DNA from 3 places in the Vibrio sp. TBV020 genome. Region 2 is predicted to be linked to each of the others. Evidence: predicted binding sites of a transcription regulator. Region 2 holds the regulator's gene; each other region holds the start of a gene.

Region 1 (4,293 bases), 250 kb from region 2:
AGTACTTCTTTTGACGTAGTAGAGGCAGACGGTCTTTCACATCAGACCAAGCATTTGGGTTACCACCTTGTTTTTTCGTCAATCGACGTGCATCCATCATATGACCATATCCGACATTGTATGAAGCCAATGCGAACCAAATCTTTTCGTGCTCATCGATTGAGTCAGGAATGCGAGACACCATTCGACGTAAATACTCAACGCCACCACGAACAGACTGCTCAGGATCTAGTCGGTTGGTTACACCGACGCTTTTTGCTGTTGGTAAGGTCAACATCATCATGCCGCGAACACCTGTCGGAGACTTCGCTTTGGGATTCCAGTGTGACTCTTGATAACCCAATGCTGCGACTAAGCGCCAGTCAAATTCGTCAGAGTACTTTTTAAATAGTGGTGACCATTTTGGAAGCTTTGAATCGAGCGCACGAATAAAGGCGCGTGTATCGACATAGTCGAAGCTACCCACGTGACCAATGTATTTCTCTTCAAGTGAAGCAAGGTGGCCAGACTGTTTAATATTACCGAAGAACTCGATAAGTAAACCGTAAAGACTTTCGTCTTGTGAGCGCTTTAAGAACCATGAAATAGGTTGGTCTTCCGTCAGCTCGAAGGCCAAAGCAACATCTGGGTAAATACGCTGTGATAAGGAAAGCTCCACCGAGTCTGCTAATGTAAAACGCAGTTCTCCCTTAGATACTTTCTTGAGCAGATCATTTACATCAGCATTTGGGTCGATGTGATAAGAAAAGTCCGAATTCTTGGCTTTGATAGCTGCGAGGGTCTGATTGAAGTGTGAGTCACTAACAATACTCAATACATCTTTGCCGTCATTTTCTTCAATCAACTCGGCCTGTTTGGCAAGCAGCTGTTCTAGGTTACGAGGACGCCAGTTACCTTTCTTGTATATCACTTGTTGGCTTACGTAGTAATAAGCAGGTCCTGGTCGAAACGCTTTTAGTCGCTCAGGTGACTGGCTTAATCCCGCTGCAATGATATCGATCTCGCCTTTTTCCAGTGCAGGATAAAGGCTAGAAATTCGATAAGCGGGTTTCATCTCGAGTTGTACGCCAAGCTCATTCGCAAATTCACGTGCTAATTCATAATCTAAGCCAGCAGGACCATCGGGACCAATATAATAGGAGAGTTGGTTATTCAACGTGCCGACACGCAGAACGCCACGCTCTTTAATTAAATCGAGCTCGCTCTTAGGCTCTGATTCGATTTGGCAGCCAGATAACATCAATGCGCTGGCACACAGTAAACAGAGTAATTTAAATTGTTTTAGATAATGCTTCTTCATTCACGGCAATCTCATACATCCAGTAGGGCATTTATATCAAAGTGGCATAACAAGGCAAGACAATCACAGTAACTCTTAGTAATAGAGAGCAATAAAGAGGGTTTTCTGTCGAATTTCAAAATTGATGAAAAAAATGACGCAAACGGTTGCTTTTAGTGTTACATCACAAAAACAATTGCTATATAATGCGCTCGCAATGAAGAGGTGGAATCGGCATAGGTTTGAAAAACCTTCGGAATAGCTTCGAAGAAAACAGTGAAATGTATAGAACCATTTAATGTTGTATTACATTTTAACCCACTGAATTTATTCCAATATCACCTTAATCAATTGCATAAGAGACCTAAGTACATGAGAATTTTTCGTGGCTCCCCAGCTCTATCTGAATTTCGTGTTAACAAGCTTCTTGAGCTTTGTCGTGAACTAGGCCTACCTGTAACAGGTATTTACGCTGAGTTTGCACACTTTGCTGATCTAACGACAGACCTAGATGCGTCTGAAGTTGAGAAACTAGAAAAACTACTGACTTACTGTCCAACAATTGAAGAGCACGAGCCAGAAGGTCTTCTTCTACTTGCTACTCCTCGTCCAGGCACAATTTCGCCTTGGTCTTCAAAATCGACTGATATCGCAAATAACTGTGGTCTAGATAAAGTCTCTCGTCTTGAGCGCGGTACCGCTTACTACATCGAAACATCAGCAGAGCTTTCTGAACTTCAACTGGTTGAACTAAAAGCTATTCTGCACGATCGCATGATGGAAGTTATCTTCACTGACTTCGAATCAGCAACTGCACTTTTCCAAGTAGCAGAGCCAGCACCAGTAGCTGACGTTGATCTACTCAATGGCGGTCGCGCTGCGCTTGAAAACGCAAACGTTACCCTAGGTCTTGCTCTTGCAGATGACGAAATTGAGTACCTTTACGATGCGTTCGTAAACAAGCTAGATCGCAACCCAACTGACATCGAGCTAATGATGTTTGCACAGGCGAACTCAGAGCACTGTCGTCACAAGATCTTCAATGCTGACTGGACTATCGACGGCGTTAAGCAAGAGAAGTCTCTGTTCAAGATGATCAAGAACACATTCGAAACTACACCAGAAAACGTACTGTCTGCGTACAAAGATAACGCAGCAGTTATGGTTGGTTCAGATGTAGGTCGTTTCTTCCCGAACCCAGAAACTCGCCAGTACGGTTACAACCAAGAGAAAGCGCACATCCTAATGAAGGTGGAAACGCACAACCACCCAACAGCTATCTCTCCTTGGCCTGGCGCTTCTACAGGTTCTGGTGGTGAAATCCGCGATGAAGGTGCAACAGGTATTGGTGGTAAGCCAAAAGCAGGTCTTGTTGGTTTCACAACATCTAACCTACGCATTCCGGGTTTTGAACAGCCATGGGAAACTGATTTCGGTAAGCCAGGTCGCATCGTTAACGCTCTAGACATCATGCTAGAAGGCCCACTTGGTGGCGCGGCGTTCAACAACGAATTTGGTCGTCCAAACCTACTTGGTTACTTCCGTACTTACGAAGAAAAAGTGAACTCTCACGCAGGTGAAGAGGTTCGTGGTTACCACAAGCCAATCATGATTGCTGGTGGCATGGGTAACATCCGTGACGAGCACGTACAGAAGAAAGAGATCCCAGTAGGTGCAAGCCTAATCGTGCTTGGTGGTCCTGCGATGAACATCGGTCTTGGTGGCGGTGCAGCATCTTCAATGGCATCGGGTCAATCAGCAGAAGACCTAGATTTTGCATCTGTACAGCGTGAAAACCCAGAGATGGAACGCCGCTGTCAGGAAGTTATTGACCGTTGTTGGCAGCTTGGCGACGAGAACCCAATCGCATTCATCCACGATGTAGGCGCGGGCGGTATCTCTAACGCACTTCCTGAGCTTGTAGACGATGGCGAGCGTGGTGGTATCTTCCAACTGCGTGATGTTCCAAACGACGAACCGGGCATGAGCCCACTTGAAATCTGGTGTAACGAATCTCAAGAACGCTACGTAATGGCAGTTGCGCCAGAGAATATGGAAGTATTCGATGCAATCTGTAAGCGTGAGCGCGCACCATACGCAGTAGTAGGTGTAGCAACAGAAGAGCGTGATCTGAAACTAGAAGATTCACACTTCGACAACACGCCAATCGATATGCCAATGGACGTTCTTCTTGGTAAGACGCCTAAGATGCACCGTGATGCGAAGACGCTAAAAGCGAACAACCCAGCGGTTAACCGTGACGGTATTGAGCTAAATGAAGCAGCAGATCGCGTTCTACGCCTACCAACGGTTGCAGAGAAAACATTCCTGATCACTATCGGTGACCGCACGGTTACAGGCCTTGTTGCACGTGACCAAATGGTTGGTCCATGGCAGGTGCCAGTAGCAAACTGTGCAGTAACAGCAGCAAGCTACGACACTTACCACGGTGAAGCAATGTCGATGGGTGAGCGTACTCCAGTTGCTCTGCTAGACTTCGGAGCTTCAGCTCGTCTAGCGGTTGGTGAAGCAATCACGAACATTGCAGCGACAAACATTGGTGATATTAAACACATTAAACTGTCTGCGAACTGGATGTCTCCAGCAGGTCACCCAGGTGAAGATGCAGGTCTTTACGAAGCGGTGAAAGCGGTAGGTGAAGAGCTATGTCCAGCACTTGGTCTAACTATCCCAGTGGGTAAAGACTCAATGTCGATGAAGACTAAGTGGGAAGAGAACGGTGAGCAGAAAGAAGTAACTTCGCCACTATCTCTAATCATTACTGCGTTTGCACGTGTTGAAGATGTTCGTAAGACAATCACTCCGCAACTACGTACTGATAAGGGCGATACTTCATTAGTACTTATCGACCTAGGTAACGGTCAGAACCGTCTAGGCGCAACAGCACTTGCACAGGTTTACAAGCAGCTTGGTGATAAGCCAGCAGACGTAGACAACGCAGCACAGCTAAAAGGTTTCTACGAGGGTGTTCAAACTCTAGTAGCAAACGACCA
Region 2 (4,293 bases):
AAGCAAGTTTTTTACTCGAACTAATAGCTCGCGCAGTTCAAAAGGTTTCGTGACATAATCGTCTGCACCCATTTCTAGGCCAACAATTTTATCAATGCTATCCGTGCGTCCTGTTACCAGGATAATTCCAATGTCTGACTGACTGCGAAGTTCGCGAGTTAGCATTAAACCATCTTCACCAGGCAGGTTAATGTCCAACATCACCAAATCAATCGCATTACTTTGTAGCATGTCACGCATTTGCTCGCCGCTTTCAGCTTCGCTTACGTCGTACCCTTCATTCTGAAAGTAACCAACTAGCTTGCTGCGAGTAACTGCGTCATCTTCTACAACTAGTACGTGATAACTCATCTACACCACTTAATTTACATTGGGATTTGCTCTTTCTATTATTCTATTCATAAATAGTAACATTTCTAGTATTTATCACTTTAAAAACTAGAAAGATGATTTTTTATTGATTCAAGACAAAACTTTTCTAGGCATTAATATCTTCCAACATTCCTATTTATCTTGTCATACAAGCCGTTACCGCTATTCATTTTTATTCGTTACAATATCGGTAATTATTTGGGGAGTAATACCTAATGAAAGAAATCAAAACATTTAACGAACAACGTGCAGAAATCTATTGGTGGCTATCTAGCCTTTTCGCAACTGAGCTAACTGAAGAAAATATCGCACAATACCAATCACCAGAGATTCGTACTTTCTTAACTGGATTGGGTGAGAACGAACAACTAAAGCCTGCTATCACCCGTATTACGGATGCGCTGAACCGACTAATGGATCGTGAAGATGCTCAATTAGAGCTAGCTGCAGACTTTTGTGACCTTTTCTTAAAATCCGATAAGGACTCAGCACTTCCATACGCGTCTATGTACATTGGTAAATCGGGTCTACTGAATGACACTCCAGCCAAAGAGATGGAAGCATTAATGGCCGAGCATGGCGTCGAGGTAGACAAAAAACTCAACGAACCAGCCGATCACATTGCAATTGAACTCGATTTCTTGGGTAACTTAATCGTGGGTTCAAATAAATCGGAAGATGAAAGCCAACTAGAAGAGGCATTCAAGGCTCAAGAAGCATTTATTCAGCAGCATCTGTTGAGCTGGGTGCCACAGTTCTCAAACAAGTGCCAGAAATTCGATGAGTTTGGTTTCTACTCAGCTATTAGCACATTGACAGTCGCTTTCTTAGAGTTGGATTGCCGCTATCTGCTAGGCGAATAAAGACAAACATTGTGACCTCTCGCAGGTTGCACTAGCGTTTTTTGTTTGCTCTTAAGTGTTTTGCGGTCTAATATTGTGACCGCAAACGATAAAAACAAACGAATCAAATACAAACCGCTAAATAGAGCGGTTTTTGTGTTTCTGATACTTTCTGCCTAAATATTCTAAACTGAATATTAACTCAAGGCAGTCATCGACAGGACAGAACCTTATGGCCACTATAAAAGACGTTGCTCGCCTTGCTGGTGTATCGACGACAACTGTGTCACATGTAATTAATAAAACTCGCTTTGTTGCTGAAGCTACGCAAGAAAAAGTAATGGAAGCAGTGACTGAACTGAACTACGCACCTAGTGCCGTTGCACGTAGCCTGAAGTGCAATACGACACGTACGATTGGTATGCTAGTGACTCAGTCAACGAACCTTTTCTTCTCTGAAGTCATAGATGGTGTAGAGAGCTACTGTTACCGCCAAGGCTATACGCTGATCTTGTGTAACACGGGTGGTATCTATGAGAAGCAGCGCGACTACATTCGCATGCTGGCTGAAAAGCGCGTTGATGGCATTCTTGTTATGTGTTCTGACTTAACAGAAGAGTTAAGTGAGATGCTCGACCGTCACAAAGACATCCCTAAAGTAGTTATGGACTGGGGCCCAGAGAGCTCACAAGCAGACAAGATCATCGATAACTCAGAAGAAGGCGGCTACTTAGCGACGAAATACTTGATCGAACGCGGTCATACAGACGTCGCCTGCCTAAGTGGTCACTTTGAAAAAGCTGCATGTCAGGAACGTATTCGTGGCTTCAAGCGTGCGATGAATGAAGCGAACCTACCAGTTAACGAAGATTGGATTCTAGAAGGTAACTTCGAGTGTGATACCGCTGTACTTGCAGCAGATCAAATCGTTGCTATGGACAAAAAGCCAACTGCAATTTTCTGCTTCAACGACACGATGGCCCTTGGCTTAATGAGCCGCTTGCAGCAGAAAGGTATTCGCATTCCAGAAGATATGTCTGTAATTGGCTACGACAACATCGAACTGGCAGAGTACTTCTCACCACCGCTGACGACAGTTCACCAACCAAAACGTCGTGTAGGTAAAAACGCTTTCGAAATTCTACTAGAGCGCATTAAAGACAAAGAGCATGAAAAGCGTATCTTTGAAATGCACCCTGAAATCGTTGAAAGAAATACCGTACAAAACATTAAGAAATAACTTATTTGACATACACTTAGCCAACAAATCTTATTGGCTAAGTGTATAAGTTAGGCTCTATTTATTGAACCAAGATCACACTTATCCTATTCAGGCGTGATGTTCTGCCCAAAATCCATTTATCCTTATTATTGTTCGATTATGCCACGAACAGGGCAAACCATTTCGAAAGAATGGGACGCAAAGCCTCCGGCCTTAAACAATTGATTTGTCTGGTAGCGGGGTTGCCGATGGTAAATATGCACACGTTATATTGAGTATTCTTGTACTCGTATGACACCTGATTGACAAAAAGCCTGCATAATTTTGCTACTCTCTCGGACCTGAATTGGTGGCGTATACATATACACCGAGAATACACAGCATGGATAAACCAATACTAAAAGACTCAATGCGACTGTTTGAGCCCCTAGGCTTAATAAAGTCTCGCTCAATGTTTGGTGGCTTCGGTATTTTTGCCGACGACACTATGTTTGCATTAGTCGTCAATGATAAGTTGCACGTTCGGGCAGACGATGCACTTGCAACGCAATTTAAATCTCTCAGTTTAGAACCTTACGTTTATAAAAAACGTGGCTTTCCCGTCGTCACAAAATACTTCGCTTTAGGCGATGATTGCTTCGACGATACTTCAAAGACTCTTGAGATTGCCCAGGCTGCACTTTCGGCAGCAAACAGTGAAAAGAAAAAACAAGCGAAAGCTAAACCAAACCGCCTAAAAGATCTGCCTAATTTGAGACTCGCAACTGAACGAATGCTCAAGAAAGCAGGGATTGATAGCGTTGAGAACCTAGAAGCAACTGGAGCAGTGGACGCCTTCAAAGCGATTCAATCTTCACACTCTTCAGACGTCAATGTCGAGTTGCTCTGGGCATTGGAAGGCGCAATCAATGGTACTCATTGGTCTGTAATTCCTCATAGCCGTCGCGAAGAGCTCTTAAGCCAATTAAGTCGCTAACGCAATTTCATTTCCTATTTTAAAAAGTCAGCCATTGTGCTGACTTTTTTGTCTTTATTGAAATTTACTGCTTGCTTTCCCTGTCTAGTCTATTAACACTTTGTTTAATCGGCCATGATTCTTGATGGAGCAGCTCATGAATAAAAAAATCATACTAGGCATTATCTTTGTTTTACTTATTGTTTTCCTTGGAATGAACTTTGGCCAGTACCTAACGTTAGAAAATGCTAAAGCACAACAAGCAGAACTTGCACAGTACATCAGAAACAACTTTATTGTCGCAGCACTTACCTATTTCTTAGCCTATGTGGCAATCACTGCATTCTCTATACCCGGTGCCGCTGTTGTCACTTTATTAGGTGGAGCTCTTTTCGGTTTTTCAACCGGGTTACTTATCGTTTCATTTGCCAGTGCAATTGGTGCTACGTTAGCCTTTTTAAGCAGTCGATTTTTACTACGTGATTGGGTACAAGGTAAGTTTGGAGAGAAGTTATCTGCTATCAATAAAGGTGTTGAAAAGGATGGCGCTTTCTACCTGTTTTCACTACGCCTAATCCCAGTGTTCCCATTTTTCTTAATCAACTTGTTAATGGGACTTACCCCAATTTCAACCGCTAGATACTACCTTGTGAGTCAACTTGGTATGTTGCCAGGCACTGCGGTTTACATTAATGCAGGTACTCAGCTTGCTCAGATCGACAGTCTATCAGGGATAGTTTCCCCTACTGTTTTAGCCTCATTTGCCCTACTTGGACTGTTCCCTGTTATCGCGAAATGGGTAATGGCAAAATTTAGAACTGAGCCATCAGCATCAAACGGAAGTGTTTAATGAAAATATTTTCAGCAGCCACACCAACCGAAGCTCATATTGTTTGTGAGCT
Region 3 (4,293 bases), 670 kb from region 2:
AAAGGGCCGATTAACATATAGACTACTAAACTTGGCATAACAACTAGGTGGGTGCCTTGCCATTGAACTAGTAATACAATCCCAATGGCTGCGGCCATGAAGCAGAGCCCATAGAAGGCACTGATCAGTGGCATTCTCACGAAGTCATGCAGACCGAGAGATAGCCAGTGAAAGGGTGCTGAAATACTTAATTGATTACACGGAATGGTACGAGCATATTCCGCATCGGAGACTTCCTTCTGTTTATCGTTGAAGTCATTTGGATTCACCGTACGAGGCATACATCCTCCTTGATCGATTCTCTATTGTCATTTAAGCGGCGGCGCCACTCGAATGCGTTGGAAACTCGATGCCCGGCTCTGTGACTTCGCGATATATGGGCAAGAGTTCATCTACTGCTATGAGGTCTCCCTAAATAAAGGCTTAGCTCATTAACATATTTTTAACTATTGACCCGATGGCAAAAAAATACAACTTTACGCCATAAATTTATCCCTAAAGAAAAAGGGCTTTTGGTTACCCAAAAGCCCTTTAAAATTTGATTATGTCTTAAATTGTAATTACTTAAGACCAGCAAAGTCCGAAAGAATTGCTGCTTTGTCTGTTGCTTCCCATGGGAACTCTTCGCGACCAAAGTGGCCGTAAGCTGCTGTCTTCTTGTAGATAGGCTGAAGTAGGTTCAACATTTCTTGTAGGCCGTAAGGACGTAGGTCGAAATTCTGGCGAACAGCTTCAATGATCACTTCGTGAGGCACTTTCTCAGTACCGAACGTTTCAACCATGATTGATGTTGGATCAGCAACACCGATTGCGTAAGAAAGTTGGATTTCACAACGATCTGCCATGCCAGCTGCTACGATGTTTTTCGCAACGTAACGTGCTGCATATGCTGCAGAGCGGTCTACTTTTGATGGATCTTTACCAGAGAAAGCACCACCACCGTGACGAGCTGCGCCGCCGTAGGTATCTACGATGATTTTACGGCCTGTTAGACCACAGTCACCCATAGGACCACCGATTACGAAACGGCCAGTTGGGTTGATGAAGAAGTTAGTCTCTTTGTTGATCCACTCTGAAGGCAGTACTGGCTTGATGATCTCTTCCATTACTGCTTCACGTAGGTCTGGCGTAGAAACTGAGTCACAGTGCTGAGTTGAAAGAACAACCGCGTCGATACCAACGATCTTACCTTGGTCGTACTGGAACGTTACCTGAGATTTTGCATCTGGACGAAGGAAGTCTAGTTTGCCGCTCTTACGTACTTCAGCTTGCTTTTCTACAAGACGGTGAGAGTAAGTAATAGGAGCAGGCATTAGAATTTCAGTTTCGTTAGTTGCGTAACCAAACATGATACCTTGGTCGCCAGCGCCCTGATCTTTAGGATCTGCTTTATCAACGCCTTGGTTGATGTCTGGAGACTGCTTACCGATAGTGTTTAGAACTGCACAAGAATCTGCGTCAAAACCCATGTCTGAGTGAACGTAACCAATTTCACGTACTGTTTCACGAGTGATCTCTTCGATATCAACCCATGCAGAAGTCGTAACTTCACCACCAACCATTACCATGCCGGTTTTTACGTAAGTTTCACACGCAACACGTGCTTTCGGGTCTTGTTCTAGAATCGCATCAAGTACTGCATCAGAAATTTGGTCTGCAATTTTATCTGGATGACCTTCTGATACCGACTCAGAAGTGAACAGGTGCTTAGCCATGTGAGCTCCACTTTATCTCTTGGAGTGACCGACTTTATAAGCCCATCACGATTAAATAGTATTAAATATTGTAGGTGTATCTACATCTAGACGTCTATTCTAATTTTCACTGCTCGAATTACAAGCTCTTTTTTTTCATGAATCATAACTAAACGTTTGCTTTAGCGCGGTTATATATTGATAACTTGCCGTCAAAGGGAGCGAAATCTCAGAAAATTGTGAGGTTTTGTCTTGGAAAACGTTTGCAGAGCCTGTAGCGCTTTGAGAGAATTATTGCTCACATATTTTTTGATTCGCTTAATGCACTCAGGAGCTGACATGTCTTCTCGTCAACATCTCGCCAATGCAATCCGCGCTCTAAGCATGGATGGTGTTCAACAAGCTAACTCGGGCCACCCAGGCGCACCTATGGGTATGGCTGATATCGCTGAAGTTCTTTGGCGTTCTCACCTAAACCACAACCCTGCAAACCCAGAGTGGGCTGACCGCGACCGTTTCGTACTGTCAAACGGCCACGGCTCTATGCTGATTTACTCTCTGCTTCATCTTGCAGGTTACGAGCTTTCTATCGACGATCTGAAAAACTTCCGTCAGCTTCACTCTAAAACACCTGGTCACCCTGAGTACGGTTACGCACCAGGAGTTGAAACGACAACTGGTCCACTAGGTCAAGGTATCACGAACGCTGTTGGTATGGCGCTTGCTGAGAAGACTCTTGCAGCACAATTCAACAAAGAAGGCCACGACATCGTTGACCACTTCACTTATGCATTCATGGGTGACGGCTGTCTGATGGAAGGTATCTCTCACGAAGCATGTTCGCTAGCGGGTACGCTAGGTCTTGGTAAGCTGATCGCTTTCTGGGATGACAACGGCATCTCAATTGATGGTGAAGTTGAAGGTTGGTTCTCTGATGACACGCCTAAACGTTTCGAAGCTTACGGCTGGCACGTAATTCCAGCAGTAGACGGTCACGATTCTGAAGCTATCAACGCGGCTATCATTGCAGCGAAAGCAGACCCTCGTCCTACTCTGATTTGTACTAGGACAGTTATTGGTTTTGGTTCACCTAACAAGTCTGGTTCACATGACTGTCACGGTGCTCCACTAGGCGCTGAAGAAATCGCAGCGACTCGCAAGCAACTTGGTTGGGAATTCGGTCCATTTGAAATCCCAGCAGATGTTTATGCAGAGTGGGATGCAAAAGAAGCAGGCGCAGCTAAAGAAGCAGCTTGGAATGCTAAGTTTGACGCATATGCGGCAGCTTACCCTGCAGAAGCAGCAGAGCTTAAGCGTCGTCTAAACGGTGAGCTTCCAGCACAGTGGGAAGAGAAAGCAAACCAAATCATTGCTGACCTTCAAGCAAATCCTGCAAACATCGCATCACGTAAAGCATCTCAAAACGCACTAGAAGCATTTGGTGCTATGCTGCCCGAATTCCTAGGCGGCTCTGCTGACCTTGCACCTTCTAACCTAACTATGTGGTCTGGTTCGAAGTCTGTTTCAGCTGAAGATCCTGCGGGTAACTACATCCACTACGGTGTACGTGAATTTGGTATGACAGCGATCATGAACGGTATCGCTCTGCACGGCGGTTTCGTACCATATGGCGCAACGTTCCTAATGTTCATGGAATACGCTCGTAACGCAATGCGTATGGCTGCACTGATGAAAGTTCAGAACATCCAAGTGTACACGCACGACTCTATCGGTCTTGGCGAAGATGGTCCAACTCACCAACCAGTTGAGCAAATGGCTTCTCTACGCCTAACTCCAAACATGAGCACATGGCGTCCATGTGATCAAGTTGAGTCTGCAGTCGCTTGGAAACTGGCTATCGAACGTAAAGACGGTCCAACATCGCTAATCTTCTCTCGTCAAAACCTTGCACAGCAAGAGCGTAGCGAAGAGCAAGTAGCAAACATCGCGAAGGGTGGTTACATCCTGAAAGATTGTGAAGGTAAGCCAGAGCTAATCCTTATCGCTACAGGTTCTGAAGTTGAGCTAGCGGTTAACGCTGCGGCTGAACTAACAGCTGAAGGTAAGAAAGTACGCGTTGTATCTATGCCTGCAACTGACGCATTCGACAAGCAAGACGCAGCTTACCGTGAAGAAGTTCTACCTTCAGACGTAACTGCTCGTATCGCTATAGAAGCTGGCATTGCTGACTTCTGGTACAAGTACGTTGGTTTCGGTGGCAAGATCATCGGTATGACAACGTTCGGTGAATCTGCTCCTGCAGGTGAGCTATTCAAGATGTTCGGTTTCACAACCGAAAACGTAGTGAACACAGCGAAAGAACTACTTTCTTAATTTAGTTCGCGTCGACGAAAAATAGAAAACCGAGCCATTTGGCTCGGTTTTTTTATATTGGCTTTACTGAATTTAAAGTTTATTCAAACTCATTACCCCAGTTATCTTTTTCTTTGTGACCACATACTTTACATGTCACGTATCGGTCCATGTCGTAATAATGCCCACCGTTGATAAAGGTGTGAGCCATCAGCTTAACTCTTCCAAGCAACGAACGATCAGTGTCGTAGCTGCTCGTCTTTCTCACTAAAACTTCACTATGAGG

What was found. The regulator PurR, encoded in region 2, represses purine synthesis genes. The targets are predictions, from matches to a motif close to TNANGNAAACGTTTNCNTNA.
Region 1: a site for PurR is predicted at 1,435-1,454, ahead of purL (phosphoribosylformylglycinamidine synthase). Genes of this name have one in related genera too.
Region 3: a site for PurR is predicted at 1,860-1,879, ahead of metK (methionine adenosyltransferase). Genes of this name have one in related genera too.

What each region holds. Positions count from the first base shown of each region.
Region 1 is NZ_JBEEAQ010000003.1:978,423-982,715, forward strand. It holds gene mltF (membrane-bound lytic murein transglycosylase MltF) at 1-1,300, opposite strand, end outside; gene purL (phosphoribosylformylglycinamidine synthase) at 1,652-4,293, shown strand, end outside.
Region 2 is NZ_JBEEAQ010000003.1:1,224,796-1,229,088, reverse strand. It holds gene torR (two-component system response regulator TorR) at 1-351, opposite strand, end outside; gene torD (molecular chaperone TorD) at 588-1,235, shown strand; gene purR (HTH-type transcriptional repressor PurR) at 1,447-2,454, shown strand; cyclic di-GMP riboswitch class I at 2,599-2,686, shown strand; gene AAFX28_RS13595 (TfoX/Sxy family DNA transformation protein) at 2,819-3,412, shown strand; gene AAFX28_RS13590 (TVP38/TMEM64 family protein) at 3,549-4,241, shown strand; gene AAFX28_RS13585 (putative signal transducing protein) at 4,241-4,293, shown strand, end outside.
Region 3 is NZ_JBEEAQ010000003.1:557,956-562,248, forward strand. It holds gene AAFX28_RS10635 (DUF2189 domain-containing protein) at 1-281, opposite strand, end outside; gene metK (methionine adenosyltransferase) at 561-1,715, opposite strand; gene tkt (transketolase) at 2,034-4,028, shown strand; gene AAFX28_RS10650 (hypothetical protein) at 4,108-4,293, opposite strand, start outside.